3 regions of the Lysinibacillus sp. EB106-09-02-XG168 genome follow, and region 2 is predicted to be linked to each of the others. Evidence: riboswitches for the same ligand, from Rfam matches in the RefSeq annotation. Region 2 holds a riboswitch; each other region holds the start of a gene.
What was found. A riboswitch is a leader RNA that binds a small molecule or an ion and turns the genes downstream of it on or off. The one in region 2 is predicted to bind S-adenosylmethionine.
Positions count from the first base shown of each region.

Region 1: another riboswitch for S-adenosylmethionine. It lies ahead of AC3WSO_RS20020 (methionine ABC transporter ATP-binding protein); the one in region 2 lies ahead of AC3WSO_RS03305 (MetQ/NlpA family ABC transporter substrate-binding protein).
Region 3: another riboswitch for S-adenosylmethionine. It lies ahead of metK (methionine adenosyltransferase); the one in region 2 lies ahead of AC3WSO_RS03305 (MetQ/NlpA family ABC transporter substrate-binding protein).

Region 1 covers NZ_JBYTDN010000003.1:3,932,951-3,943,640, reverse strand. The annotation lists gene AC3WSO_RS20050 (acetyl-CoA C-acetyltransferase) at 1-401, shown strand, start outside; gene AC3WSO_RS20045 (acyl-CoA dehydrogenase FadE) at 522-2,306, shown strand; gene AC3WSO_RS20040 (arsenate reductase family protein) at 3,058-3,414, shown strand; gene gcvH (glycine cleavage system protein GcvH) at 3,576-3,956, shown strand; gene AC3WSO_RS20030 (toprim domain-containing protein) at 4,156-4,497, shown strand; gene AC3WSO_RS20025 (thioredoxin family protein) at 4,514-4,816, shown strand; SAM riboswitch class I at 4,879-4,983, shown strand; gene AC3WSO_RS20020 (methionine ABC transporter ATP-binding protein) at 5,466-6,494, shown strand; gene AC3WSO_RS20015 (methionine ABC transporter permease) at 6,484-7,152, shown strand; gene AC3WSO_RS20010 (MetQ/NlpA family ABC transporter substrate-binding protein) at 7,260-8,114, shown strand; gene AC3WSO_RS20005 (response regulator) at 8,402-9,286, shown strand; gene AC3WSO_RS20000 (HEAT repeat domain-containing protein) at 9,283-10,329, shown strand; gene AC3WSO_RS19995 (glycosyltransferase family 2 protein) at 10,326-10,690, shown strand, end outside.
Region 2 covers NZ_JBYTDN010000003.1:464,382-475,071, forward strand. The annotation lists gene AC3WSO_RS03280 (nucleotide kinase) at 1-401, shown strand, start outside; gene AC3WSO_RS03285 (glycine C-acetyltransferase) at 460-1,659, shown strand; gene AC3WSO_RS03290 (alpha-hydroxy acid oxidase) at 1,858-3,009, opposite strand; gene AC3WSO_RS03295 (methionine ABC transporter permease) at 3,023-3,694, opposite strand; gene AC3WSO_RS03300 (methionine ABC transporter ATP-binding protein) at 3,687-4,712, opposite strand; gene AC3WSO_RS03305 (MetQ/NlpA family ABC transporter substrate-binding protein) at 4,817-5,647, opposite strand; SAM riboswitch class I at 6,025-6,128, opposite strand; gene AC3WSO_RS03310 (pyridoxal phosphate-dependent aminotransferase) at 6,369-7,538, opposite strand; gene AC3WSO_RS03315 (PhzF family phenazine biosynthesis protein) at 7,646-8,440, shown strand; gene AC3WSO_RS03320 (carbon-nitrogen family hydrolase) at 8,522-9,316, shown strand; gene AC3WSO_RS03325 (PucR family transcriptional regulator) at 9,391-10,690, opposite strand, start outside.
Region 3 covers NZ_JBYTDN010000003.1:3,792,141-3,802,830, reverse strand. The annotation lists gene AC3WSO_RS19215 (alpha/beta hydrolase family protein) at 1-45, shown strand, start outside; gene AC3WSO_RS19210 (alpha/beta hydrolase) at 404-1,360, opposite strand; gene pckA (phosphoenolpyruvate carboxykinase (ATP)) at 1,681-3,267, opposite strand; SAM riboswitch class I at 4,022-4,139, shown strand; gene metK (methionine adenosyltransferase) at 4,486-5,682, shown strand; gene AC3WSO_RS19195 (gamma carbonic anhydrase) at 5,947-6,468, opposite strand; gene AC3WSO_RS19190 (alpha/beta hydrolase) at 6,605-7,411, shown strand; gene AC3WSO_RS19185 (alanine/glycine:cation symporter family protein) at 7,538-9,049, shown strand; gene AC3WSO_RS19180 (superoxide dismutase) at 9,601-10,230, shown strand; gene mnmM (tRNA 5-(aminomethyl)-2-thiouridylate-methyltransferase MnmM) at 10,566-10,690, opposite strand, start outside.

The DNA.
Region 1 (10,690 bases), 3.5 Mb from region 2:
ACCGTGAGGAAGCAGAAAAACAAGGGCTTACTCCGATGGCGAAGTTTTTAGGCTTTGCAGTTGGAGGCGTACCTCCTGAGGTTATGGGTATTGGACCAATCGTGGCAGTACCTAAAGCGCTTGAAATTGCAGGCTTATCAATAGATGACATTGATTTATGGGAAATTAACGAAGCATTTGCGTCACAATCCCTACAAGTCGTACGTCATTTAGGCATCGACCAAAACAAAGTAAACGTTAATGGTGGAGCAATTGCCCTAGGTCACCCACTTGGTGCAACGGGAGCTATTTTAACATTAAAGCTCATTCATGAATTGAAGCGACAAGGTAAGAAATATGGTGTCGTAACAATGTGTATCGGCGGCGGTATGGGTGCCGCGGGAGTATTTGAACTTCTATAATTTTTGCTAGATTAGCTTGGAGTGCAGCGTTTTCGGTTGCCTCCGAATGTAGTACTTCAAGCTTTTCTATATATTCGAGATAAAAACTATTAAAAATAGATATATAGGGAGGAATTTAGAATGACAGAAAAAACAACGGATTTCATTAAAGGCGGCGGATTTATTATTGAAGATGTGGAATTAAATCGTGTGTTTACACCAGAAGATTTCACAGATGAGCATAAAATGATTGCTAAAACTACTGAAGAGTATGTAGCAAATGAAGTATTACCGGTCGTTGAAAATTTAGAAAACCATGAATTTGAGCATTCGGTTCGTCTACTAAAAAGTGCAGGTGAGCTCGGCTTACTAAGCGCGGATGTACCTGAAGAATATGAAGGGTTAGGATTAGACAAAGTTTCTTCTGCATTAATCGCAGAAAAAATGTCAGTTGCTGGCGGCTTCTCTATTACACATGGTGCACACGTAGGTATTGGTTCTTTACCAATCGTCCTGTTCGGAAATGAAGATCAAAAGAAGACGTATTTACCAAAGCTTGCGTCAGGTGAATTAATCGCTGCTTACGCATTGACAGAGCCAGGTTCAGGTTCTGATGCATTAGGTGCAAAAACGACTGCGAAGTTAAACGATGCAGGAACACACTATATTTTAAATGGTGAAAAGCAATGGATTACAAATGCAGGCTTTGCAGATGTATTTGTTGTCTATGCAAAAATCGATGGCGATAAATTCTCAGCATTTATCGTAGAACGTGGTTTCAATGGCGTTTCAGTTGGCGCAGAAGAGAAAAAAATGGGAATCAAATCTTCATCAACACGTACTTTAATCCTTGAAGATGCAGAAGTACCTGTAGAAAATCTTTTAGGTGAAGTAGGACGCGGACACGTTATTGCTTTTAATATTTTAAACATCGGTCGCTATAAATTAGGAGTTGGAACAATCGGTGGCTCGAAGCGTGCATTAGAGCTTGCTATTCAATATACAAATCAACGTCAGCAGTTTAAAACGAAGCTGTCTGATTTCAACTTAACAAAAGAAAAATTATCGACAATGGCATCACAATTGTATGCGTCCGAGTCATTAAACTATCGTACAGTAGGCTTATTTGAGGACCGCTTAAGTCAACTAAGCCCAGATGAGCAAAAGCAAGGGAAAGTGATTGCTAGTGCAATTGCTGAATATGCTATTGAATGTTCTATTGCTAAAGTATTTGGTTCTGAGACTTTAGATTACATTGCGGATGAAGCGGTTCAATTACACGGTGGTTACGGCTTTATGGCTGAATACGAAGTAGAGCGCATTTATCGTGATTCTCGTATTAATCGTATTTTTGAAGGTACAAATGAAATTAACCGCATGATTGTACCAGGTACATTTATGAAAAAGGCAATAAAAGGTGAATTGCCGTTACTACAAGTTGCTCAAAATTTACAACAAGAGCTACTTATGCTAATGCCTGAGGATGTAGGCACAGAGCCGCTAGCACAGGAAAAATATCTTGTGAAAAATGCGAAGAAAATTGCTGTATTAGCATCTGGCTTAGCAGCACAACGCTACGGCGCGAAGCTTGATCAGGAGCAAGAAGTATTAGTGAAGATTGCAAATATCGCAAACCAACTATTTGCTATGGAATCTGCAGTATTGCGTACAGAAAAAGCGATTGCTCGTGACGGTGCTGAAAAAGCTCATCAAAAATTACTGTACACTCAAATCTTCTGCCAAGAAGCATTTGCAGAAATTGAAAAAGAAGCAAAAGATACGATTCTTGCTTCAGCAGACGGCGACGCTGCACGCATGACATTGTCTGCACTACGTAAATTAACTCGCAACAACCCATACAACTTAATCGCGAAGAAACGTGAAGCTTCTGTTAAATTAATTGAAGCAGAAAAATATGTAGTTTAATGTAGCAGACTAACCTAGCTATCCGCATAGATGAGATAGCTAGGTTTTTTGTTGGAAATAAAGTATAGCGCTTGCAAAACGAGGGGGGATTTCCGTTCCAGGCTACTCGCTTTCTGTGGGCGAGCGTCGAGCCGCTTCCTTCGCTAAAGGAACGAAGGCTAAATGCGTCACGTCCTGTGACAATGCCTCCGTGACCAACATCATGTTGGCCTCAGGGTCTCGACTGTCTCGCTTTCCCACGGGAGTCGAGTAGCCTTTCACTCCAATCAACAATACCGAAGAACTTTAATAAATTTTATGTAAGTCAAAAGAGGGCTCTATGACTACTCATCATAATCAATCAGAATAGTGAAGGCGATTGTACATCTGTTCCTGTCACTTCGCTTTCGCGCAGGATACATTTGTTGCTATCGTTACGTTGGCACTCCACTTTCGTACAGAAAAATCCTTTTGCTAAAGTTTGATTTTATTACTCTAAATTAGAGAAACATGTAATACACGCTATATGAATAGGTTGATTGGAGTGGAGGCTGGGCGACTCCTTGGGAATCAGTGTCACAGATGAGACCCTGCAGCGCAGCGAAGCGGCTCATCGGACGCCCCCAGGAAAGCGTCCAGCCGGAACGGAAATCATCCATACACTTTAATACGATGAGTTTCTTTGGTTCGAAACGGTTATGATGGTATACTACAGAAAATGAGGGATACACTGAAAATGTAGTTCCTAAAATGATAGTAGAGGAGCCTTTAAATGACGATTCAATTTATTCAATATCCGAAATGTACTACTTGTAAAAAAGCACAAAAATGGCTAAATGACAATGGAGTTTCATATGAAGATGTACACATTGTCGAACAACCGCCAACAAAGGACGAACTATTAAACTTATGGCAAGTAAGTGGACTACCTTTAAAGAAATTTTTTAATACTTCTGGTATGAAATATCGCGAGCTTGGCTTGAAAGATAAGCTTGCTGAAATGACTGAAGAGGAGCAACTTGAACTGCTTGCTTCAGATGGTATGTTAATTAAACGTCCAATTGTAACTGATGGAAAAAAAGTTACGTTAGGGTTTAAAGAATCAGATTTTGAGCAAGCTTGGAAATAACGCTTTTAAATTGTTTTATGTAACGAAAGCGAAGCGTCAAATCAGAAGTCTTCACCTCTATAGGTGTTGAGATGAACAAGGCATAATTGATTCTTGTTTTTATGGAAGAAGTATGGCACACTGAAAGTGAATATATTACATATTTATGGAGGGGTTTTTGCATGAACACACCTAAAGACTTACGTTACTCTGAAGAGCACGAATGGGTTAAAGTAGAAGATGGAAAAGTACGTATCGGTATTTCTCATTTCGCACAATCTGAACTTGGAGATATCGTTTTCGTTGAACTTCCACAAGTTGGCGACGAAATCAAAACAGATGATCCATTTGGTAGCGTAGAATCTGTAAAAACAGTTTCTGAATTATATGCACCAATCTCAGGTACAGTAGTTGAAGTAAATGCAGATTTAGAAGATAGCCCAGAATTCGTTAATGAATCACCATATGAAAAAGCATGGATGATCGTTGTAGAGCCTGCTGATGCATCAGAAGTTGAAAAGCTTATGACAGCTGAGCAATACGATGAAATGATTGCAGAATAAGACAAGCTTATAAGACAAGCCTGTAATAGAAAAACGTCGGAAACTACCGACGTTTTTTATTATCTTCATCCATTCTGCCATCATAGTGGATGAGGGTGAATGAAAGTATATTCCCTTAACAATAAGTGTCTAACAGTATCAATGACAAGATTTATTGATATAATAATGATAAGGGATATGTCTAAACGGGGGTGGCGTTATGTTCGAGGGGAAATGCTTAATTGTCGAAGGCCGTTCGGATAAGCTTCAAATTGAACCTATTTTAAATGAACATGTTAAAATACTTTGCACGAATGGTACAATTGGTGTGCATCAATTAGAAGAGTTACTTGATCCATATGAAGGCTGTGAGCTTTATACATTTTTTGATGCAGATACATCGGGTGATAAGCTACGAGCATTAATGGACAGACATTATCCAGAGGCTGAGCATTTACGTACAATGCCAACATATAAGGAAGTAGAGACAACTCCGAGAAAGGTGTTAGCGGCGATCTTGCTTCGTGCACATTTCTCAATCCATAATGAATATATTTTGTAAGGTTGCGTGAAAAAAGATGGAAGAATGGTCAAAAGAGCAGTGGGACGTGGCTATCCAGTCTGGTGAAAAGGCTGCTTTTTATTTATATACACCAATGTGTGGAACGTGTGTAGTTGCATCGAAAATGATGTCGGTTGTTGAGCAATTGCTGCCACAGCTACAGGTTGGTAAAGCGAATATTAATTTTATTGAGCAAATCGCTTATCATAATAAAATCGAAAGTGTACCGTGTTTACTTGTATGTGAAGGCGGAAAAGTGACGGAAAAGGTTTATGCCTTTCAATCCGTACCGTATTTATACGAATTGTTAAAAAAATAAATTGACGGAACTTTACTCACGTGGTAAAGTACGAATATACTAAAAAATATAAATATATCGAACTCTTATAAAGAGCGGCGGAGGGAAGTGCCCTATGAAGCCCGGCAACCATCACAAAGTGAAAAGGTGCCAAATCACCCAAAGATTTTATCTTTGAAAGATGAGAGAACGGTTCAGCGTATAAGTTACGTGACCCCTTCTACTTGTCTATAGTTGAAGGGGTTTTTTTACTTCTTTCAGCGGATGTCCGAACACCCGCTGAAATAGAGGAGCTCAGTCTAAGAACGCCACATCCTGTGGCAACGACTGAGTGACCAACGTCATGTTGTTGCTGACGCTTCGCTTTCGCACAGTAAACATTTGTTGGCCTAAAGCCTACGGCGGATGTCATGGAATCGAAAAGGATTTCTTAGGGGATGTTAGCCTAAAACCATCGCATCCATGGGTAACAGCTAACTGACCTGTATCGGTAAAAACGCCACGTCCTGTGGCATTACCGAAATGACCGACATCGTGTCGGCCCCCGTGTTGCTGCCGCTGCGTTAGCACTACGCTTTCGCACAAAAAACATCTGCAGGCCTAAGCACAAAGCCGATTCCAGACACAATTATGCCGTGGCACAATTGATATAAGAAAAGGAGAATTCGCTATGATTCAGCTTCAAAATATTACGAAGAAATACAAAACCTCGAATGGCGAATTAACAGCAGTTAAAGACGTCAACCTTTCTATTGAAAAAGGTGAAATTTATGGCATTATCGGCTATAGTGGCGCTGGTAAAAGTACAATGATTCGCTTGTTAAACGGTTTAGAAAAGCCTACATCAGGAACGGTAACGGTTAACAATCAGGAATTTTCATCCATAAAGGGGCAAAAGCTTAGAAATGCTAGACAAAAGGTCAGTATGATTTTCCAACATTTCAATTTACTTTGGTCTCGAACTGTTGCTGAAAACATTGCTTTCCCACTAGAAATCGCAGGTGTTCCAAAGGCAAAACGTGAGGCACGTGTGAAAGAATTGATCACACTAGTTGGTTTAGACGGACGTGCTAAAGCGTATCCATCACAACTATCAGGGGGACAAAAGCAACGTGTAGGCATTGCTCGTGCACTTGCTAATAATCCAGAAGTATTGTTATGTGATGAGGCAACATCCGCACTCGATCCGGAGACAACAGATGCTATCCTAGATTTACTGGTCGATATTAATGAACGACTAGGTTTAACAATCGTATTAATTACACATGAAATGCACGTAATTCGTAAAATTTGCCACCGTGTAGCGGTTATGGAAGCTGGAGAAATTGTAGAACGTGGTGAAGTATTACAAGTATTCCAAGCGCCACAAGCTGACATTACAAAAAAATTCGTTTCTCAAATTACAAATACGAAGGAAACACAGGAAACTGTGGCACAAATTAAAGCAAATTACCCTAATGGACAACTTGTAAAGCTAATCTTTGTAGGAGAAAAAACAGAGCAGCCTGTCATCTCACATCTTGTGAAAAAGTGTGATGTAGAAGTAAGTATAGTGCATGGTAATATTTCGCAAACGAAAAATGGCGCGTACGGTACACTTATTGTACAAATTGAAGGCACAGAGTCGAATGTTGCAGCTGCACTTAGCTACTTGCATACAGTCGAAGTACAAACGGAGGTGATTGCCAATGCTAACTAGTCTCTTTCCGAATGTTGACTGGGAAAAAATGTGGGAAGCTACGTATGAAACGTTGTACATGACAACAATCTCTACAGTGATCACATTTATACTTGGATTAGTAATTGGGATCTTATTGTTTTTATCAAGTCCAAACCAACTATGGGCCAATAAACTGGTGAACTTTTTAACAGGCTCAATCGTTAATATTTTCCGTTCGATTCCATTTATCGTTTTGATTATTTTATTAATTCCGTTTACAAAATTTTTACTCGGCACAATTCGTGGCGCAGATGCGGCTTTACCGGCACTAATTATCGGAGCTGCACCATTTTATGCGCGTATGGTATTAATTTCATTACGTGAAATCGATAAAGGCGTTATTGAAGCGGCTCGTTCAATGGGTGCTAAAACGTCAACGATTATTTGGAAAGTATTAATTCCCGAATCGTTACCGGCGCTTATTTCTGGTCTTACTGTAACGGCTGTAGCACTTGTGGGCTATACTGCGATGGCAGGTATTATCGGTGCAGGTGGTCTAGGGAACTTAGCATTCTTAGATGGTTTCCAACGCAATCGCCAAGATGTAACTTTAATGGCGACTATATTAATCTTAATAGTAGTATTTATTATTCAATGGATTGGCGACTTAATTACAGCCAAAACAGATAAACGCTAAAAAGGCGCTAATGACAAAAAAGCGTATCTCGCTACGAACATCAAAAAGGTTCTTTCGGTTTTATACCGCTAACATATTTTAAATTAGTTAAAAGGGAGTGCAATAAAATGAAGAAATTATTAGCAGGATTATTTTTATCAGTATTAGTATTAGCCTTAGCTGCTTGTGGTGCTGGTAAAAAAGATGATACTAAAAACACATCATCTGGTGAAAAATCAGACAGTAATGAAAATGTAACATTAACAATAGGTGCTTCTAATACGCCTCATGCGGTTATTTTAGAAAAAGCAAAACCAGCTTTAGCTAAAGAAGGTATCGATCTTGAAATAGAAACTTATCAAGATTATGTATTACCAAACCAACATTTAGAATCAGGTGAACTTGATGCAAACTATTTCCAACACCTACCTTTCTTAGAGCTTAGCATGAAAGAAAATGGCTATGACTTTGAAAATGCTGGTGCCATTCACATTGAACCAATCGGAATTTACTCTAAAAAATATAAATCTCTTGAGGATCTACCAAAAGGTGCAACAATTTTACTTTCTAGCTCAGTTTCAGACCACGGTCGTATGCTTTCATTGTTAGAAGCTAAGGGCTTAATTAAATTAAAAGATGGTGTTGATAAAACAGCAGCAGAAATAAAAGATATCGCAGAAAACCCTAAAAACTTCAAATTTGATGCAAATACAGCTCCAGAAATGCTTGTACAAATGTATGAAAATAATGAAGGCGATGCAGTTTTAATTAACTCGAACTTTGCAATCGATAACGGCATTAATCCATTGAAAGATGCGATTTCTCTTGAAGATAAAGAATCTCCTTATGTAAATATTGTAGCTGTACGTGCTGGTGATGAAACAAAACCAGAAATTAAAAAATTGATAGAAGTATTAAAATCTAAAGAAATCCAAGACTTCATTATTGAAGAATGGAAAGGTTCAGTTGTACCAGTTAAATAATTGTTAAAAAGGGTATGTAAGTATAAAACTTACATACCCTTTTTTCTTATTATAATATGGCATTCTTTTGTCAGAAAAATATAACTTTTTGTCCAAAGAGGTATTATTCTGTAGTTTATAGCAAAAATATAATATTATTTTAAAAGTAATTGATTTACCAAAAATTTTATATAGAAATTGCTTAGTCATATTTATTACTATAGTTGTTGTGTTTATAAATCAAAAGAATGATAGAAAAATAATGAAGAAGTATAAAATGCTTCTTCCATCAACTGGAGTGAACACAAATGAATCAATTAATCGTTGCGGAAGATATCATGCAGGAGCATGAGGTGAAGGGTTATTTTGAAATTTTGCGTGAGAGTGTTATTCGTTCACGTTTAACAATGACTGCAGTCTTTTTTAAAGTAGCGAATTTCCCACAAGGAACTGATATAGAACTTAATCAAGTGAATCATCAAATTTCTGCTTTTCTAAAATCTAAAATACGAAAAACAGATTTACTTTTCCAACTAGCAGATGGTATGCATTGGGGAATCTTTTTTCTGCAAAGTAGTGAAGTAGAGGTAAAAGCTTTTTTAAAACGGATTTTCGCAATTCTAACGCAAGAAAGGGAATATCAAAAAATAGCGTTAAAAGCTTCCATTACTGAAATAAGAAATAATAATGTTGATTTTGACACATTGTTAGAGAAAAATAAGCACAAACTAGCTGATGAAGAACAGCCGACTTGCTCAGTAGAACAGGTTACAGATTATCGTGTACAACCAAGGGAGCAAGTAAAGGTTAGCATTATTGAACAAAATGAAATCTTTAGAAAAGTGCTAGAAACGACTCTCGAAAATTTAGACATTCCTCATTATACGTTTGACGTGTCGACCTATGAAGATGGCTATGATTTTTTACAGTCCGATCACTATAAATCTGGCCATATGCATTTAGTTGTGATGAACGATATTTTACCACGTAAAAATGGCTTAGAAATTTTGCACATTTTGCGAGAAATGCCGAATGAGAAAAAGTTCATCATTTATATGATGTCAGAACGAAACTCAGAGGGTGCAACACTGAATGCTTATGAAGGTGGCGTCGATGAATATATCGTCAAACCATTTAATTTACGTTTGTTAGAAGCGAAAATTAAAAAGACTTTTGCGAGGTTTTGGCTATGATCAAGCTGTCGATTCCTTTTCTTTTAACGGTCAGCGGTGTTTTATTAATAGTTCTATTTTTATTTACGATCTATATACTTGTTCAGCGCAAGCGGGAGATTCGTTTTGCAGAAGTGCGTGATACTTTTTTACAAAACTCTTCACAGCAATGGTACAACTATTTAATCAATGATGAAATTTTCTCTATAGTGCTTGTACCTAGAGGGAGAGCGCAAGTAGCAGCTATAGAAATAATCTTTTCATCTTATTTGAAAAATATAAGCAATGAAAAAGTTCAACACAAAATAAAAGAGTTTTCTAATCTCTATTTAAAAAAGTTTTATGAAAAGGATTTGTCCAGTAAACGATGGAGCATTAGAATGAATGCTTTATATCATATTGCTGATTTACAGATAGAGGACTTATTAGAGACATGTCTTCAATTCGAAAAAACCAAAATTTCGGAGGAGGAATATTTTCAACTGTTAAAAATTTACTCTATCTTCCAACCAAAATTGTTTATCGAAAAAATTAAAGAATCGAACATTCATTATTCTGAAAGCGAGTATAGAAGAGTATTTGTTTTGTTAGAGGATGACGTATTTATTCGATTATTTGAAGACTTTAATAGTTGGACAACAAATATCCAATTTGCTGCAATTGATACTGCAGCTGTCAAAAGAAATATGCAATACATTGATCAGTTAAAACAACTATTAACGCATGAAGTTCCAGAAATACAAATCAGAGCATTAAAAGGTCTTTATGAAATTGGTGTAATTGATGAAATCGATCCTTATGTCTCATTTGTGACATCAGATATGTGGGAAATAAGATTAATGGTTGCGAAAATATTTAAGCATGTACCACTAAACTATAGCTATGCTTATTTAGAACAGCTTCTTCAAGATGAAAATTGGTGGGTTCGCTCACAGGCTGCTAAAACAATTGCAGAAAATAGAGATGGAATTGCAAAATTACAGCAATTTATGGAGTCCTCAAATGACCCATATGCAATTGACATGGCTCGTGAAACAATCGTTAGAAAGCGAGGGAACAAATGAAAGTATTTTTAGATTTTTGTATGTGGTTCTTTGGTGGATTTATTCTATTTTATATGTTGTTTGTTATTGTTTCGTATTGCGCCATGTTTGTTATTGCCATGCTAGTTATGCGAAAACGCTATAAATTAGACCCCTCAGAGTATGATGATGCGCATACAGATGCCTTTTACTCAAAACCAGTATCCTTATTAGTCCCTGCTTACAATGAAGAGATTGGCGTTGTAGACACAGTCTATTCATTGTTGAATTTACGATATCCACAAACTGAAATTATCATTATTAACGACGGGTCAACTGACTCTACACTACAAACCGTAATCGAGCATCTCCGAATGAAGCCCGTTGATAAAATTGTTCGTAC
Region 2 (10,690 bases):
CTTCGTTAATGAAAGGCTTAGCAGACGAAGCGAATGCGAGAGGGCTAGATGCCCAAATTATTTGGTGTGGCTTGGATGCAAACTCTGTTGATATGGTTCTTATCCCGGAATTAAATTTCTGCATCTTTGATAGTACGGATCCTCATATCTTTGATCCAGAGGACGGCAGACTAGGGGATGAAATTTTTGATATAGGGAAACATTGCGCAATTTCACAGGAAGCAGAGGCGCAAATTGAAGATATTCGAGCAAAGTATAAAGAAGCAATGCAGGATGCAATGGGTTATTCGAAGCGTTATGCGGAAGCGGAGTATACAATCCGTCGCTTAATAGATAATTGTCTATCGTCATCTCTTTGGCGAGAAAAAACTGCCCCACTATTCGAAAGATTAACAAAGTAATTTTTCTTATCACATGCATGTGCTACACTAGGAGCTAGAACAGTTTTCCTAGGAAAGGATGATACGCTTGTCAAAAGTATTGAATGCATTTTTAGATGAAAACCTACAAGACTTACATGAACAAGGTTTATACAATGAAATTGATCCAGTAGAGGGAGCAAACGGACCCATTATTCAGGTACGTGGCAAAAATCTAATTAATCTATCCTCAAACAACTATCTTGGCTTAGCAACGAATGGAGAATTAAAGCGTATTGCCAAAGAAACAATAGAGACATATGGTGTGGGGGCTGGAGCAGTCCGTACGATTAACGGTACACTTGATTTACACATAAAATTAGAGGAAAAGCTTGCTGAATTTAAAGGAACAGAGGCAGCGATCTCCTATCAATCTGGTTTTAACTGTAATATGGCAGCTATTTCAGCTGTTATGGATAAAAGTGATGCGATTCTTTCAGACCAATTAAACCATGCATCGATTATCGATGGCTGTCGTTTATCACGTGCGAAAATTATTGCCTATAATCACTCCGATATGGATGATTTACGTGCAAAGGCAAAGGCAGCAAAAGAATCAGGCTTATACAATAAAGTCATGGTCATTACGGATGGCGTATTCTCAATGGACGGTGATATTGCAAAATTACCAGAAATCGTTGAGATTGCGAAAGAGTTTGATTTAATAACATATGTAGATGATGCGCACGGATCAGGAGTAACAGGTAAAGGAAAGGGTACTGTGAAGCATTTCGGTTTAGAAAAAGAAGTCGACTTCCAAATTGGTACACTTTCTAAAGCAATTGGTGTTGTTGGTGGATATGTAGCAGGTAAGAAAAATTTAATTGACTGGCTAAAAGTGCGTTCTCGTCCATTTTTATTCTCAACAGCATTACCACCAGGTGATGTTGCTGCGATTACAGCGGCAGTGCAAATGCTAATTGACTCAACAGAGCTGCACGATAAGCTTTGGGAAAATGGCGATTATTTAAAAGCTGGTCTTGCTAAATTAGGCTTTAATATCGGCGAATCTGAAACACCGATTACACCATGTATTATTGGTGATGAAAAGCTTACACAGGAATTTTCACGTCGTCTATTTGAAGAAGGCGTCTACGCTAAATCAATCGTTTTTCCAACGGTTCCAAAAGGTACAGGACGTGTTCGTAACATGCCTACAGCGGCACATACAAAAGAAATGCTGGACGGCGCTCTAGCAATCTATGAAAAAGTCGGCCGTGAACTAGGCGTTATTCAATAAAAAAATGGGCTACCTCAATAGTGAGGTAGCCCAATTTATATTAAATGTTCCGATAAATCGGTGAAACATTCCGATAAAATCTGAAATTGTTCCGACAAATCACAAAATTGTTCCGACAAATCACAAAATTGTTCCGATAAAACACAAATTTATTCCGATAAATCTTTTATCTCCACTTCAAACTGCTGGACGCTTTATTTACGCTCCATCTTTTTTCACTAATGTAATATCACGTAGTTCCTTTATAGATGTTGCCCCCGCTAATGCGATGGATACTTTTAATTCATCATATAAATTCGTCATTACTTTTTCGACTCCTTGTTGTCCTTCTAATGCAAGTCCATAGACGAAGGGACGACCAATGGCAACAGCATCTGCTCCTAAAGCAAGTGCCTTAAGAGCATCCATACCGCGATACACACCGCTATCTAAAATAACAGGAATTCGTCCGTTTACAGCTTTCACAATGTTAGGAAGAGCATCAAGTGAACCAATTACGCCATCCAATTGGCGACCACCATGGTTTGATACGATAATACCGTCAATACCGTTTTCTATAGCAAGTTTTGCGTCTTCAGGATGTAAGATACCCTTCAATAAAATAGGGAGATTTGAACGGCGTTTTAATTCACCTACATTGTCCCAATTTAATGTTGGATGGAACACATTTTGCAACACGCCTTGTACATACGACTCAAATGAATCATCTGGTAAGGAAGCAGTAAAAACCGGATCATTCATATAGTTTCCTTTTGCATATCCAAGCTTTAATGGTGAAAACTGATTGCGAACATCTTCTTCACGCCATCCAAGCATGACTGTATCTACAGTTAAAACAATAGCCTCAAAACCAGCAGCCTCGGCTCGAGCGGCCATACTATAGGCAATTTCCTCATTAGTTGACCAATATAATTGAAACCATTTAGTAGCGGAGGGAGCTGTTTGTGCCACATCCTCAAGTGCATAGCTTGAAACTGTACTTTGAATATAAGGAATTTTTAACTGATCAGCCGCACGTGCCACGGCAAGCTCTCCCTCGTCATGTGCCATTTTGTTCATGCCAACAGGAGCAAATAAGAGCGGAGTTGGATGTACTTTTCCGAATAGCTCAATCGATGTATCAATACTTGAAACATCCTGTAAAAAGCGTGGAATAATAGAGTGCTTTTCAAAGGCTGCACGGTTATTTCGTAGTGTTTGCTCACCGCCAGCGCCTGAATGGATGTAACCAAATGGACCAGCTTCCATTTTTTCTACAGCTGCCTTTTCTAAATCGGCAAAGCAAATAGGGAAGGGGGCTTGTGCATTTATATTTTTTAACAGTAGATCGCTATGTGTTGTCTTTGTCATCGTAATCCTCCTACTAATCTTTTTTTAGTTTCGTAGCAAAGCGGTTACCTATTGATTGAATAATTTGAACAAGGATGATTAAGATAAACACTGTCGCATACATCACATCGACTTCATAGCGCAAATGGCCGTAACGGTATGCAAGATCACCTAAGCCACCGGCACCAACCATTCCTGCCATTGCTGTTGCTCCTATCAGACCGATTGTGGCAATTGTTAATCCTAAAATAATGGATGGGCGAGCCTCACGTAGTAAGACATTCCAAATGATGTGACGACGTTTAATACCCATTGCTGTATAAGCTTCCACAACACCTGGACCAACTTCCAAAAGCGCGGTTTCCATAAGTCGCGCAATATATGGCGCTGTATAAACAACAAGCGGCACAATAACACCTTTTACACCAATAGTTGTGCCAACGATTAGCTTCGTGAACGGTAAAATGAAAAATAGTAAAATAATGAACGGAACCGAGCGAACAATATTAATAAATAAATTAAAAAATTGATAGAGAAATTTATTTTCAAACGATTGCCCTGGGCGAGTTAAAACGATTAAAAGCCCTAAAGGGATCCCAATTAAAATAGAAAAGAATAATGAAATCCCAACCATTTGGAACGTTTCGATAATAGATTTTCCAATAACATCTGACCAATTTGCAAAGAAGCTTTGAATGTTATTCATTTAATTCGCCTCCTAATTCCTCAACGCCTACCCCGTTTTCTGTAAAATACTTAAGTGCTTTTTCTACGATATGCGACTCACCGTGTAGATGCACGACAATATTACCGACGATGCCGTTTTTTAATTCAATGATATTGGCTGTTAAAATATTTGGTTGTACATCATACACTTTGCTCACTTCTGCAAGTAATGGTTTCCCGGTACTTTCACCAAGGAATGTTAAACGAATAACACTTCCTGAGACATTTAATTGCTTGATAAGGGACGGTGATAAATTGCGTTGAGAAATGGTATTTAAAAACTTACGTGTTGTTACATGCTGAGGATTCGAAAATAGTTCTATAGCAGAGCCATATTCCACAACCGTCCCTGATTCAAGAACGGATACATCATCGCAAATTTTTTGAATAACATTCATTTCATGTGTAATAAGTAAAATAGTGATGCCAAGCTCACGGTTAATTTTTAAGAGAAGCTCAAGAATAGCGTCAGTTGTTTCAGGATCGAGAGCACTTGTTGCTTCATCACTGAGTAAAATCTCAGGCTCTTGGGCGAGGGCGCGTGCAATAGCGACACGTTGCTTTTGACCACCCGAAAGCTGGCTAGGATAACTATCTAATTTCTCTGTTAGGCCAACAATTTCTGCATATTTTGCAACGCGTTTTTTCACTTCAGAGTCGTTATAGCCTAGAAGCTTTAATGGTACCGAGATATTGTTGTAAACGGTCGCTGTTTTCAAGAGATTAAAATGCTGGAAGATCATGCCGATTTTTTGACGTGTTTCGCGAAGGTCGTTTAGAGAAAGTGAAGTAATATCTACATTGTCGATCAATACTTTTCCTGTTGTTGGTCGCTCTAATAAATTAACACAGCGAATAAGGGTACTTTTTCCTGCACCACTGTAGCCAATAACCCCATGAATTTCACCTTTTTTGACATGTAGGTTAATGCCATCTACTGCTTTGACGATACCTTTTTTAGTTTTAAATTCTTTTGTTATATTTTCTAATTGAATCATACTGTGATATCTCCTTTCTAAGTCCTTCTATAAAGCAAGAATCTGCTAGCATTCCTATAGGGGTCTCGCAGATTCTCAAATTATGAAAGGCCCTTCATCGTTACTTACCAGCTTGGAATGATAGAACCTTTGAATTCCTCTTCAATAAATTTGCGTACTTCATCAGATTGATAGGCTTCAACAAATTTTTTAATCGCTGGGTCATCCTCGTTTTCAGAACGTACCGCGATGTAGTTTACATATGGAGAGTTAGTAGATTCTAAAAGAATGGAGTCTTTTTTAGGATCAATACCAGCATCAAGAGCGAAGTTCGTATTAATAGCTGCCACATCTACTTCACTAAGCTGCTTCGGAATTTGTGCAGCCTCTAATTCAATGAATTTAAAATTCTTTTTGTTTTCTTCCACATCGCGAGTAGATGCTGTTAAGTCTGCACCTTCTTTTAATTTAATGATACCTGCCTCTTGAAGGACAAATAGAGTACGAGCCCCGTTCGTTGGGTCATTCGGTAATCCGAATGTAGCACCATCAGGAACTTCATCCAATGATTTATATTTCTTGGAGTATATGCCCATAGGAGTTAAAATTGTTTTTCCTACTGGTACTAAATTTGTTTTGTGATCTTTGTTAAATGCATCGAGGAAAGGCTTGTGTTGATAACTGTTTACATCAAGATCACCCTCGGCTAACGATGTATTTGGTAAAACATAATCAGAGAACGTTTTTAGTTCTACCTCTAAGCCATTTTCTTTGGCAACTTTTGCTGCAACCTCTGCAATTTGTTCGTGTGGACCAGAAGTTACACCTACTACAATTTTATTTTCATTAATAGCCTTACCTTGACTACCTTTATCTTCTTTAGTACCGCAGCCTACTAATGCCGCTACTAATGTGAGACTCGCTAAACCTAATAAAATTTTGTTTTTCTTTTTCATGAAACATACCTCCAAAGTTGTTTTATCGGCTTTTAAAAAATCAATTTTGCCTTGGCGTAATTGTTGTTGCTGTCGCTTCGCTTTCGCAGAGAAAACATTTGTTGCTGTCGCTTCGCTTTCGCAGAGAAAACATTTGTTGCTGTCGCTTCGCTTTCGCAGAGAAAACATTTGTTGCTGTCGCTTCGCTTTCGCACAGAAAACACTTGTTGCTGTCGCTTTCGCACAGATAAACAATGCGTCCGGATTTTGAATTGTGCCTTCACAATTCGTTCATTTCAAAATCCATGACATCCGCCGGAGGCTTTTATCTTCATGTAAATGAAGATAAAAAAAACTCTCTTAAAAAATTAAGAGAGGCTCATGAAAAAGTGTGTCCTCTCTTATCTTTCAAACGATATCGTTTGCAGGATTTAGCACCTTCCTTAAAAAAGGAGGTTGCCGAGCTTCATAGGGCCAGTCCCTCAGCTACTCTTGATAAGAGATTTATAATATTTTTTTGAAAATCCGATAGAACTAATATAAATTATAGGATATAGGTAAGTCAATCAAATTTTTTAAATTTTTTATTTTATTATACTATTTAGCTGGAAAAGAATCTGCTAGAAGAAGGGGTTGAGCAACCCAAAAAAAGATAGAGAAATAAAAAACTGTTCCTATAGCAAGATTGAGCTAACGGAACAGTTTTTCGATAGAGTCTACTTAGGTAGGGGGATTGAACTGTTCATGAGCTGAATAAGCTTAGTTTTTCAATTCTGCTAATCGCTTCACGTAAGCGGTCTTCGCTAACAAGTAAACCAACCCGTACATAGCCTTCGCCATATTGACCGAAGCCATTGCCAGCAGCTACAGCGATATCAGCTTTGTCGAGCAATAAATCGGCAAATTGTTCACTCGTAAAACCTAATGGAACAGGGAGCCATGCAAAGAAAGAGCCTCTCGGTGCCGTTACTTGCCAACCGATTCGCTGAGCTTCTTCAATCAGGACGTTTCGTCGACGCTCATAAGTCGCTCTTAGCTTATCCGCACAACTCTGGGAAGCAGTAAGTGCAACTGCCGCGGCTTGTTGCACGGCAGGAAATTGACTACAAAAGAGATGGTCTTGAATAAGGTTAATGGCTGCAACAATATCAGGGTTACCAACTGCAAAACCAATGCGCCAGCCTGCCATATTATACGTTTTGGATAATGTATACATTTCGATACCGACATCTTTTGCACCATCAGCTTGCAGGAAACTGATAGGTTTATTGCCGTCAAATCCAATCGCTCCGTAGGCAAAATCATGTGATACGATAATGTTGTGCTCTTTTGCAAAGCGTACTGTTTCCTCGAAAAATTCAAGTGTTGCAGTACCACCAGTTGGGTTATTCGGGTAATTCAAGTAAAGCATCTTCGCCTTTTCTTTTACTTCATCGGATAAAGCATTATAATCAGGCAGGAAATGATTTTCTGCAAAAAGTGGCATGACTTCAAAATCCACATCGCCTAATACGGCACCTGATAAGTAATCTGGATAGCCAGGATCGGGTAACAGCATTGTATCACCGGGGTTTAAAACCGCTAACGGTAGTTCAACAAGACCAATTTTCGTACCACCGAGAATAGCTACCTCTGTTTCAGGATCAATGTCAACATTGTATTCACGTTTGTAGAAGCTTGCTGCTGCTTGGCGCAATTCTGCTATGCCACGAAATGGAGAGTATTTATGATTTTGAGGATTTTCTGCTGCCTCCTGTAATGCTTTAATAATGTGAGGAGGAGTGGGTTGATCTGGATTACCTTGACCAAGATTGATAACATCACGCCCTTCAGAAAGAGCGGCATTTACTTTTTGCACAAGTGCTGCAAAAAATTGAGTTGGGAGTTGCTGTAGTTTTTTTGAGAATTCCATGCACGTCCACCTTTTTCAGAATATAATAATTATTAAAGATATGATGCACATCATATTACTTTTTTTAGTAATTGTCTAGAGCCTAATAATATATGAGGTGAGGAAAAATGAACAAAGTCTCGTATTTTATCATCAATGCTTTTACTACAGAGCTTTACAAGGGAAATCCCGCAGCGGTATGTTTACTTAATCCAGCAATACCTGAGTCGACAATGCAAAAAATTGCTCAGGAGATTCCCGTACCAACAACAGCTTTTGTCCAAAAGAAGGGGCATGATTTTTTTCTTAGATGGTTTACGCCGGCAAAGGAAATACCGATTTGTGGACATGGAACGATCGCTAGCGCTTTTTTACTTTGGAAACAAGGGATTGTACCTGTCGACTCTTCAATTACATTCCAAACTTTAAGTGGTCCTTTGCAAACAATTTGGTTGAATGAACTAGTTGAAATAACAATTCAAAAGTATCAATTAGAAGAGATTGAATGTCCTGTGGAGCTTGAAGAATGGCTTGGAATGAAACCAATATATGTAGGGAAAACAGAATTGGATTATATAGTGGAGCTAAGTCACGAAAAGTATATTGCAGATTTCAAAGCTGATTTTCATGTGATGAATCAGTTCCCTGTACGTGGCGTTTGTATTACAAGTCGTTCTAAGGGTGAGGGGATTGATATTGTTTCAAGATTCTTTTCTCCAGCACAAGGCATTGATGAAGACCATGTAAATGGTTCCACTCATGGTGCACTAGGACCTTACTGGTGTGCAAAATTATCAAAAGAAAGCATCGTGAGCAAACAACTTTCAAAACGTGGTGGATTATTGTACGTTACACCTAAAATAAAAGATGTTGCTATTGCGGGTTCTGCAGTTCAAGTATTAAGTGGTGAAATATCAATCTGAATATTGAGCTTAAACCATGGAAGTAAGGTTGATTTATTGTAGTATAAATATAGAATAGTACTTTCTAGAGGAGGAATAGCAATGAAGATTGGTTGTATCCAATTAAACGTAGGCTTTGGCAAAGTAGAAGAAAATTTTGCTCGTGCGGAGGACAAGATTCGTGAAGCGGCAAAACAAGGTGCAGAAATTATTGTGCTACCGGAAATGTGGAATACAGGCTATGCACTTGAAAAATTACCAGAGCTTGCAGATGTGGATGGAGAGCGTTCGAAAGCATTTTTATCAAATTTAGCAAAAGAGCTTGGTGTACATATTGTTGGTGGCTCTGTTTCAACGAAGAAGGGCGATAAATTTTACAACACGATGTATACGTTTGATAGCAACGGTGAGTTAGTTGGTGAATATAACAAGGCACATCTTTTCCGTTTGATGGACGAGCATTTATATTTAGAAGCTGGGGATGAAATGAATCGCTTTGCCCTTGGTGATATCGAGGCTGCAGGGGTGATTTGCTATGATATTCGCTTCCCAGAATGGTTACGTGCACACGCTTTAGAGGGCGCAAAAGTATTGTTCGTGCCGGCACAATGGCCGACGCCACGTATCGATCATTGGAACACATTGCTGCAAGCACGTGCCATTGAAAATCAATGCTTCGTGATCGCTGTTAATCGTATATCGAGAAAAGTAGAAAACTTTAATGGTCAATCAATGATTATTCAACCGTGGGGCGAAGTGCTTTGGATTGGTGCAGAAGACGAGGAAGTAGCTGTCATTGACGTGGACTTTTCGATTGTCGATGAAGTACGAGGCAGAATTCCAGTTTATGACGACCGCAGACCATCATTATATAGTGGAGTAGTTAGCGAAAATTAAAATCTGATAGCACGCTCATAGCGACTCTGAGCGTGCTATTCATGCAACATCGCTGATCAATCATAAACTAGCAGTTAGTTTTTATCCTCAATTAAAGAATTGGCGAGCAACATAAATTCAAGCGTAATTCGATTATGCCCCTTCATGAAATTTTTCCCTAAGAGACTTTCAAGCTTTTTTAAACGATGGTAGAGCGTTTGGCGTACGATGAACAGTTGGTTAGCTGTTTGTTGTTTGGAGCCGTTCGTTTGTAAGTATACTTGCAGCGTTTCTAATAGCTTACTATTATATTTTTTGTCGTATTCAATAACCGGCTGTAAATAATCTTGAATCACTTCTTGCAAATTTACTTGCATCTGTAATTTATAGATGAGGTGATACAAATGTAAATCATCATAAAAATAAGATGTAGTTTGTACTTTACTGCAAATATACAATGTTTCGAGTGCAGTTTGATAGCTCTTCGGTATTTCCTCTACATCTGCAACGACTTTACCAATGGCTACTTGGTACCCTTGAAACAGTTGTTTTTTATAAAAATCGGTTTTCAGCAGGGAAGAAACTAATGTATTTAGTAATTCGCGGCTCGATTTACTATCTTTCTTATGAAGTAAAATAAAAATGACATAGCTTTTTCTTTCGTATAGAAATGGTATAAATCCATTTTGCTCAAAAAGGTTTCGATAGTAGAGCTTGCTGTAGACAATATCCTCTTGTACTTTAGAGACTGCATTAGGCATTGCTAACATAAAAACAGCTCCGCTAGAAAGCTTATAGTTAGAATGATAGGTAACGATAAATTTGTAAATTTCCTCTCTTGATAGTTTTTGATCGATCCAATCCCCTAAAATAGAGGCATCCTCAATGTCCCTTTTCTCTTCAATATAAAATTCTCTCATTAACAGCTGTGCTAAGGCAGTAGCTGTACGGTCTAAAATAAGTAATTCAAACTCTGAGAATAGACCATCCTCTCTATAGAGCGTTAAATCTGCATAATGTTGGTCAAATATAAAGATAGGCTCATTTTTAACCACGGGTGCTGACTTTTCCAGCGTAACTAGTTGTCGGCGCTTAGTATGTGTCATGTTTGGAAAAAAGATAGGCTCTCGACCTTTAATGGAAAAGATAATTTGTGTCTTTAATTCATGATACATATTTTGTAAAATTTCTTCTGCATTTTGCCCTAATAGAGCATTTTTATTTAATGTTTGGGAGTAGGATTCTAAAGTAGAGATCATTAAATATTGTTGATTCATAATTTGACTATGTAAATCTTGTGTAATACGGACGAAAGGAACCGTGTCATGAAAAACGATAATAGGGAAACTATGACGGTTAGCAAGAGCTACAATCACTTCCGGGATGGTCTGTATG
Region 3 (10,690 bases), 3.3 Mb from region 2:
CGAGAGACAGTACATGCACTTTGTGAATGGATGAAACGACAATAAGATATTCAAGTGTCTTCCTTCAGTTTAATATTTCAAGTTTGTCTAGAGAGGTGGCTATTTTTTGAATTACATAAAAAGTAAAAGACTCAAGATTATTATTGTAGGATTAGTATTGATGATAATCGCTTCAACTTTTATTTATTATTAGTTTTTAATACCTTCAGCAATACAAGGAATATTATACTTTGAATACACCGCAAAAAACATTAAACGAAGGTGAGGTAAGATTACCTTTTGCTTTTGTAATATGGAGTTTTTTAGTGAAAATTGCTTAGGTAGATCGAAGAACTGCTAGTGTCGACTCAAAAAACCGTTCAGGTGCTTTTTAACAGGCCCTGAACGGTTGATAAAAGGATACTTACTGTACGTATTTTGCTAAAAAGTTATTAATAGTTTTCCAGTACGAATCACCGGCAACGCTTTCTGCACTGCCATGTCCAGCACCCTCAACTATCATTTTTTCCTTCGGTACATTGGCAGCCTCATATACTTCCTTTAGCATATAAGATGGCACAAATGTATCATTACTTCCATGAATAAATAGCATCGGCGTTTTCGATTTGGCAACTTGCTCGACAGTATTAGCTTCACCAAGGGTATAGTCAGCTCTTACTTTCGTAACAATTGAAGAGAAGTGCATAATAGGAAAGGCCGGTAAATGAAAGATTTCTTGCAATTGGTAGGAGAATTCATCCCAAACTGAGGAATAGCCGCAATCCTCAATTATAGCCTTAACATTGTTAGGTAAATCCTCTCCTGAGGCCATCATCACTGTAGCACCTCCCATGGAAATACCATACAAAATAATTTCAGCGTTTTTATCTGAATTGGTAACATTATTAATCCAAGAGACTACATCAAGTCGATCGTGCCAGCCCATCCCAATATAGTCACCCTCGCTTTTTCCATGAGCTCTTGCATCCGGTATAAGAACATTATAGCCTGTATCATAAAAATGCTTAGCATACTTTGACATTTGTGAGCCATCAGATGAATATCCATGGAAAACAATTGCCCATTTATTTGTTTCGTTTGTATTTTTAAGCGTATAGGCATGTAATTTCAAATTATCAAAAGACTTTACATAAGAATCCTGGTGATTCTCTTTAAACCACTTTTCACTCTCTTCTTTTTCTTTAGCTTCCTTAGGATTAACAGCGATTGAATTGTGCGGTGCATCAAGCACAGCTGATTTATCTGTTTTAGGATTTAAGGCGAGATTATAAAAATAATTCCCTGCAAAAAATCCAGCGCCAACAAACAATACAAATAGAAGACTGACAATAATAATAATTACTTTATACTTTCTTTTCATATATTTCCCCCTAAAACTACTATTATGAATTATACACAAAGTTAACAATATGAAAAGTGAACTTTTCTAAAATAGGGGAAGAATAGGAAAGAGAGTGACTTAAAATGTTCCCTTTTATAGTGTTAAAAAACAAAAATGGTAAAAAGATATCTTAGGATTGTTGGACATGTTAAATGAAGAGATTTCTGTTCCAGGTTACTCGCTTTCCTGTGAAATCAACCCCTTGTTTTGCGGAAGAGCCATACCTTATTTAAAATCGCACAATAATCTTTCAACAACAAAAAAGGGAACGACTGAAATCGTTCCCTTTGCTTAGTAAATTATTTTAATGGACCACCAAGGTTTGTGATAGCTTCAGAAACATTTGAAAATTTCTTGAAGTTGTCGTTGAATAAACCAGCAAGTTCAGCAGCTTTTTTATCATAAGCAGCTTTGTCTGCCCATGCATCACGAGGATTAAGCACTTCAGTTGGTACACCCTCAATAGTAGTTGGGATGTTTAAACCGAATACTGAATCTTGAATTGTTTCAACATCAGTTAATTTACCATCAATTGCAGCACGCACCATTGTACGAGTGTAAGAAAGCTTCATACGGCTACCAGTACCATATTCGCCACCAGTCCAACCAGTGTTCACTAAGAATACTTGTGCACCGTGCTCGTCAATTTTTTGACCTAACATTTCAGCATAAACTGTTGCTGGAAGTGGAAGGAATGGAGAACCGAAGCAAGTAGAGAATACTGGTTCTGGCTCTGTTACACCACGTTCTGTACCAGCAAGTTTAGATGTGAAACCGCTTAGGAAGTGGTACATTGCTTGCTCTTTTGTTAATTTACTGATTGGAGGTAATACACCAAATGCATCAGCTGTTAAGAAGATGATTGTTTTTGGGTGACCAGCAACAGATGGATCAACAATATTTTCAATGTATTGAATTGGATAAGCTACACGTGTATTTTCTGTTAATGAACCGTCATCATAGTCACAAACACGAGTTTCTGGATCAACAGCTACGTTTTCTAAAACAGAACCGAAGCGGATTGCGTTGTAGATTTCTGGTTCTTTTTCAGCAGAAAGGTTAATTGTTTTTGCGTAGCAACCACCCTCAATGTTGAATACACCGTTATCAGACCATCCGTGTTCATCGTCACCGATAAGCTTACGGTCAGGGTCTGCTGATAAAGTAGTTTTACCAGTACCAGATAAACCGAAGAATAATGCAACATCACCAGCTTCACCAACGTTTGCTGAGCAGTGCATTGAAAGGATGCCTTGTTGTGGTAATAAGTAGTTCATAATACCGAAAATAGACTTTTTGATTTCACCAGCGTATTCAGTACCACCGATTAGGATGATTTTCTTTTCAAGTGATACAATGATGAATGTTTCAGAAGCAGTGCCATCAACGGCAGGGTCTGCTTTAAAATTAGGAGCTGAGATAACTGTGAAGTCAGCAACATGAGAAGCTAATTCCTCTTTAGTTGGACGGATAAATAATTGATGAGCGAACAGATTGTGCCAAGCATATTCATTGATGACTTGGATGCTTAATTGAGAATCTTTATCAGCACCAGCAAAGCCTTTGAATACGAATAATTCGTCACGTTCTTTTAAATATTTTACTACTTTTACATATAAGTTATCGAACACTTCAGAAGAAATTGGTCGGTTAACTTTTCCCCAGTCAATTTTATCTTTTGTGCTCTCTTCTTCTACCGTATATTTATCTTTAGGTGAACGACCAGTGTATTTGCCAGTTTCTGCACGAACTGCGCCATCTACTGTTAACATAGCTTCACCACGAGAAGTAGCTTTTTCAGCTAATTGTGGTACTGAAAGTTGAACATTAATGTTACCGCCGCTTAATAATTCCTTCAGTTCGTTTGCAATTTCTACTGAATTCATCGATTAAATACCATCCTTTTTTATAGTATTCCCTTGAGTCTGAGGGAGTTTTTCTTAATTTCAAAAATAGTATAACACAATTGCTTAAATAATCTATACTAATTCAGAAATTATTTTTCAGATTTTATTACTTTTCAAGAAAACGACAAAAAGTAAATTGATTCGTTTAGATAATGCTTTTTACCCTATTTATTATAAATGATTAGTCAATCACTTTCGACACAGCAAAATTGTGTTCTAGAAGCTTTTGGTTTACATGAGTTCGCACAGGATGTGAAGTTTTTAGCTTGTTTTTTATTAGTTGGAGCTTGTCTTCGATTGAAAAGGGGCTACAATCATTTTCATCCACCACATGTTCCGTAGCTGACGCTTTGCTTTCACTACAAAATGTGCTGTAAAGGGTTACACATATGTTAACACATGATGTGAGGTGGAGAGTAGGGATTATTTTGTTTGAAATTACAGGATAATACAAATTGCTTTCATAATAATGGTATAATTACCACTGGCGCTACGCTTTCACGCAGATAAACAATGCGTCCGGAATCGGTTTTGTGCTTTGGAGTTGTTCTTTGTGCGAAAGCGCAGCGACAGCAAAGCCGACATGATATCGGTCATTTCGATAATGCTATAGGACGTGGCGTTCTTACACTGGGTTTCTCTATTTTAGCGGGTGTTTGGGCACTCGCTGAAAGAAAGTATAAATATTTGACAACGTTCGACCTTTTACGTATTATGAGATATTGAACGGATACTCTTATCCCGAGCTGGTGGAGGGTCAGGCCCTATGAAACCCGGCAACCTGCATGAACCATTTCACGACATGCGCTGGTGCCAACCTGATGCAAGGGAAACCCCTTGAACGATAAGAGTGAAAGGTTACGAAGTCATTATTCCTTTCCTCATGTTAAGTAAGCGTGAGAAAAGGATTTTTTTATTGTTAAAAACGAATGTAAAGGTAAGTATTTAGTCCTTTCCTTATTATAATGACGGATCTTTCGAAAACCTCGTGTTAAAAGCAGTAGTGGTTTTATGTGCGAAAGCGTAGTGCCAACGTAGCGACAGCAACAGTTGTTTTTATGTGCGAAAGCGTAGTGCCAACGTAGCGACAGCAACAACTGCTTTAGAGTTCAATCTATAGGAGCGGGCTTGACATGGGTAATGAGTACCGTATTAATTCGCAAATATTATTTGTAAAAGTAATAGGAGGAAAACCAAATGACAAAACGTCGACTGTTTACATCAGAGAGTGTAACAGAAGGACATCCAGACAAAATTTGTGATCAAATCTCGGATGCCATTTTAGATGCTATTTTAGCAGAAGATCCAAACGCACGTGTAGCGTGTGAAACAACAGTAACAACTGGTTTAGTATTAGTAGCAGGAGAAATTACTACTTCTACTTATGTAGACATTAAAGGTATCGTTCGTGATACTGTAGCAGAAATCGGTTATACACGTGGGAAATATGGCTTTGATGCTGAAAATCTAGCAGTACTTGTTGCTATTGGTGAACAATCACCTGATATTGCTCAAGGTGTTGACCAAGCATTAGAGGCACGTGAAGGCTCTATGACAGACGCTGACATTGAAGCAATTGGCGCAGGTGACCAAGGTTTAATGTTCGGATATGCATGTAACGAAACACCAGAGCTTATGCCTTTACCAATTAGTTTAGCGCATAAATTGGCTCGTCGTTTAACGGAAGTACGTAAATCTGGTGAACTAGGTTATTTACGTCCAGACGGAAAAACACAAGTAACAATTGAATATGATGAAAACAATGTACCAGTGCGTGTTGATACGATTGTCATTTCTACACAGCATGACGAAGAAGCTACTCTTGAGCAAATTCAAGCAGACTTAAAAGAATTTGTTATTGCTCCAGTTGTTCCGAGTGAATTATTAGATACTGAGACTAAATATTTCATCAACCCAACTGGCCGATTCGTAATTGGTGGTCCAAAAGGAGATGCTGGTCTAACTGGACGTAAAATCATCGTTGATACATACGGTGGCTATGCCCGTCATGGTGGTGGTGCTTTCTCTGGTAAGGATGCAACTAAGGTAGACCGTTCAGCGGCATATGCAGCCCGATATGTGGCAAAAAATATCGTAGCAGCTGGTTTAGCAGATCGAGCTGAAGTACAACTAGCTTATGCAATTGGTGTTGCTCAACCTGTATCTATTGCTGTTGATACATTCGGGACAGGAAAAGTTACGGAAAGTGAAATTGTAAAATGGGTACGCGAGCTATTTGACCTACGCCCAGCAGGGATTATTAAAATGCTTAACCTTCGTCGCCCAATTTATAAGCAAACTGCAGCGTATGGTCACTTCGGTCGTACGGACTTAAATGTACCTTGGGAACAAACAGACAAAGCAGACGCATTACAAGAAAAAGCAGGTTTATAAACTATTCAGCTAAAGTAATAAAGTAGCTGAACAAATATTTTAAGATACTATTACAGAAAGGGGCTCTACATGCTATTGCCCCTTTCGCTGTTTTTAACTTTTTTCAGCGAGTGTCTAAACACCCGAAAGAAGTTAAAGACTCCTTTCTGATTCCGGACGCAATTATGCCGAGGCGTAATTGATCAAAAAATAAGCTCCATATATAATCGTGTTTAGCTCGGTTGTCCAAGCAAACGTGGAGCTGCTTTGATTTAGTTGAGATAACTATTTATTTTTTGGTTGAAGAGATTTATAGTATTGGCCTTTTTCTACATATTCATGTATGATGCGTTCCATATCTTCTTTATCTTCATCATTTAATTCTCTTACAACTTTTGCGGGCCGCCCTAATGCTAAGCTATTTGGAGGAATGACTTTGCCTGGAGGAACAAGGCTACCCGCCCCAATAAATGCACCCTCTCCAATCTCCGCTCCGTCTAATATTATAGAGCCCATACCTATTAAGGCTTTTTTACGAATCGTACAGCTATGTAAAGTTACTTGATGTCCGACTGTTACCTCATCTTCGATAATTAGTGGATATTTAGGGCTTTGATGTAAGCAACAGAGGTCTTGAATACTAACTCTTTTTCCGATAATTGTCGGTGATACATCCCCTCGAATAACTGTGTTAAACCAAATAGTTGTTTCAGCACCTATAGTAACGTCACCAGTTACGGTTGCATAATCGGCAATAAATACAGATGGGTCAATATTGGGTGTTTTCCCTTTAAATGGATAGATCATGAGAATCGCCTCTTTTCTTTCTATGATGTAATATTATCGTATCAAATACGCAACTTGATGGAAATATTAAATTAAAATGAGCTAGATATTCCGTTATAATCATTGTGTAATTATTTTTTTAGGAGGACTATGTGAAATGTGGAAATGGGAAGCTGATGGACAAGCAAAGGCTGTGGTTGCAATTCTTCATGGTGCATATGAAAATCACCGCTGGTATGCATGGCTTATAGAAAAACTAAGATTGGAAGGCTTCCACATAGTCATGGGGGATTTACCTAATCATGGAGTGAATAAAGGGTTTTCAAGTGTTCACGATGAAGATTTTAAAGAATACAACAAATATACAAGGCATTTAATCGAGAATGCTTTTTCGTATAATCTACCCGTCTTTTTAATAGGGCATGGGCTTGGTGCGACACTATTACTACATACCATGCAAAAGCGAAAATATGAATGCGCAGGTATTATTTTAACCTCACCTTGGCTTCATTTAAAGCTATTGCCAGGTAAACTATCAAATGCTTTAACTAGTTTAAGTGCCCTGACTGCAAATGTGAAGCTGACTCATGAAATTACTATAGAATCATTAACGCGCAGTGTAGAAGGTAGAGAAGAGATGAAGGATGAAGTTCCTTTTTCGTCAGTTGTTTCAGTGAAATGGTATCGAGAACTACAGCAAATGATGCGCAATTTAGTGTTATTGCCTAAGGCGGAATTCCCTAATCGTCCTATGTTAGTGATGACAGCTGAAAAAGATAATATTACTGAAACTAAACAAACTCGTAATTGGCTTCATCAGCAGGACTTTACAGAGTTTCAATTTAAAGAATGGGTAAACAGTTATCATAATCTATTTCATGAAGTAGAGCGTGACGAGATTTTTGTTTATATACGTGATTTTATTAATAATGCTCTTCGAAACATTGGCTATATAATTAAGTAGTGAATGACCTCTCCGATTAACTAGAAAATTACTAACCTTTTGTTACTTGAATATAATGTTGTAATTTTCTGAAAAATGTAATACTATAATGACTTAAAGTGATATTTTTCAAATTGGAGGGGCAAAATGGAAGCAATCGTTGGGAAAATGAATGAGATTTTATGGGGACCGTGGTTTATTTATGGCATTTTGTTAATTGGGCTCTTCTTTTCAATCATTACAAGGTTCCTACAAGTAAGACACATTAAAGATATGTTTGTTTTAATGTTTAAAGGCGAAAAATCAGAAAAGGGGATTTCATCTTTCCAAGCAATGTCTATTGCATTATCTGGTCGAGTAGGTACAGGTAATATTGCCGGTACAGCTACAGCAATCGGGATGGGGGGACCTGGTGCTGTTTTTTGGATGTGGGCAATCGCCTTTATCGGTGCGGCAACTGCTTATGTGGAGTCGACATTAGCTCAAATTTATAAAGAAGAGAAAGATACAGAATATCGTGGTGGACCAGCTTTTTACATAGAAAAGGGAATGGGGCAAAAATGGTTTGCTGTCATTTTCGCTGTTGCTGCATTAGCTGCCATGTTAGTGTTGATGCCGGGTGTTCAATCAAATGCAATTGCGACAGCTGTTGAAAACGCTTTCTCTGTTGACACTTGGATTACAGGACTTATTATTGTTGTATTATTAGGTACTATTATTATCGGTGGGATAAAATGGATTGCCAATGCTGCACAGGTCATTGTACCGTTTATGGCATTAGCATATATTCTTATGGCCATTGTCATTATCGCAATGAATATTAAAGAAGTACCAGCTGTATTTTCATTAATTTTTTCAAGTGCATTTGGTGCGCAAGAAATCTTTGGTGGTATTGTTGGCTCCGCTATTGCATGGGGGGTTAAACGTGGTATTTATTCAAATGAGGCAGGGCAAGGGACAGGTGCGCATCCGGCTGCTGCAGCAGAAGTATCACACCCTGCTAAACAAGGTATCGTGCAAGCAGCTTCTGTATATATTGATACATTATTAATCTGTTCAGCTACTGCGTTTATGATTTTATTTACTGGCATGTACAATGTACAGGATGAAAAAGATGCAGAAGGCACTGATTCATATGTTTATGTTGGTGATTTCAATAAAGGTGGATTAACTGGAGATGAGCAAGTAACATTTGCGAAAAGTATTAAAGAAGGTGCAGCATATACACAATATGCAGTTGACTCTTCATTACCAGGCTTTGGTGGACCATTCGTAGCAATCGCATTATTCTTCTTTGCTTTCACGACGATTATGGCATACTATTACATTGCTGAAACAAATGTGGCTTATTTATTCTCAGGAACTACAGAGAAGGTCGTCATTTGGCTAGCTAAATTTGCAATTTTAATTGCTGCGTTTTACGGTACTATACGTACATCCGACCTTGCTTGGGCTATGGGGGATGTTGGATTAGGGCTAATGGTTTGGATTAACGTTATAGCGATTTTAATTATTATGAAGCCTGCTATAGTCGCATTAAAGGATTATGAGAGACAGAAAAAAGAAGGAAAAGATCCTGTTTTTGATCCTCGTAAACTAGGAATTAAAGGTGCAGATTTCTGGATTGATTATAATGAAAAAAAACGTAAAAATAAATAGATAATAGAGAAAGCTATCTAATAGAATGAAAGATTCTATTAGATAGCTTTTTTGTTTCTATTAAAAAAGGCTCAGCATCATAACGTGTGGTTGATTTCCGTTCCGGCTGGGCGCTTTGTAGCTGTTGCTTCGCTTTCGCACAGAGCTTCCTGGGGGCGTCCGATGAGCCGCTTGAGGCAACAGATGTTTTTTGCGCGAAAGCGTAGTGCTAACAAAGCGACAGCAACAGCAGGATGTTGGTCACGAAGGAGTTATCACAGGAGGTGATGGTTTTAGCCTTCGTTCCTCTATATCGCTGATCCCCAAGGAGTCGCCCAGCCGTAACGAAGATCAACTTATATACAGAGCATATGTTTTAATAAATGTCATCCACAATTTTTTGTGATGAGCCATACTAAAATCTGCTCTTGTATCCTGTGTAGTTGTTTACATATTCAGTGAAGGGCTATAAAAAAATAAAATTTCTATTGACGGCAATAGAAAAAGAAGGTATATTTTGTCATAAGGAAATTATCTTTCCTTAAAGAAACTTTTTGGGAGGAGGTGAAAGATTGACTGTGTTCCACTTACCGAAACTATCATATGATTATGATCAGTTGGAGCCCTTTATTGATGCTAGAACGTTAGAAATTCATCATTCTAAGCATCATGCTACGTATGTAAATAATTTAAATGTGGCATTAGAAGGTCATAAAGATTTACAAAATCAGTCGTTGGAAGATTTATTAAGAAATCTTGATGTGCTTCCAACGGACATTCAAACAGCCGTACAAAATAATGGTGGAGGACACTATTGCCACAGTTTATTTTGGGAAATGATGAGTCCTAATGGTGGTGGTGAGGCAACTGCTGATATTGGAAAGGCGATCGATTATTATTTTAAAACATTTGATAATTTTCAAGATCAGCTTTCTAAAGCAGCAATTTCACGCTTTGGAAGTGGATATGGATGGCTAGTACTAGATGGCGAGCAATTAACCATTATGAGTACAGCTAACCAAGACACGCCTTTAAAAGAGGGAATAATTCCTCTACTCGTTATTGATGTATGGGAGCATGCTTATTATTTGAAATATCAAAATCGCCGACCTGAGTTTGTTATGAATTGGTGGAATACTGTTGATTGGGACAAAGTCAATCAACGATATGTGAATGCCAGGGAAACAATAAACGCTTTTTAAAATCTAACTAAGATAAGTTAATTAAGGTAATTTGACATGAAAGTAAAGTTAAGTACTCCTCCATATCCCCCGCGCCATCGGGGGATATTTTCTTGTATTCTTTGAAAACCCTCACCTGTGCAGGCGGTTTTCAAAGAATACAAAATTAAAAGGCATGATTCCGCTGCGCTATCGGAATCATACCTTAAATAAATTTAACTTCTTTTAGCAGAAGTCTCCCACCTCTAAAAGTGGTGAGATTAATGCAGTTTTAAATCACTTTTCAGCGGTATCCAAAAATCCGCTAAAATATAGGAACTCCGTCTAAGAACGCCACGTCCTATGGAACTATCAATTTAACTTAACGGATAATCTTTCATTTTTTCTAAAGCAATTACAAAAGGTGGGTCATTTTGTTGATTTAAAAACTCGTATTTTAATACATGTACACATTTTTGGGGAAGTTGACTGACATAGTCAA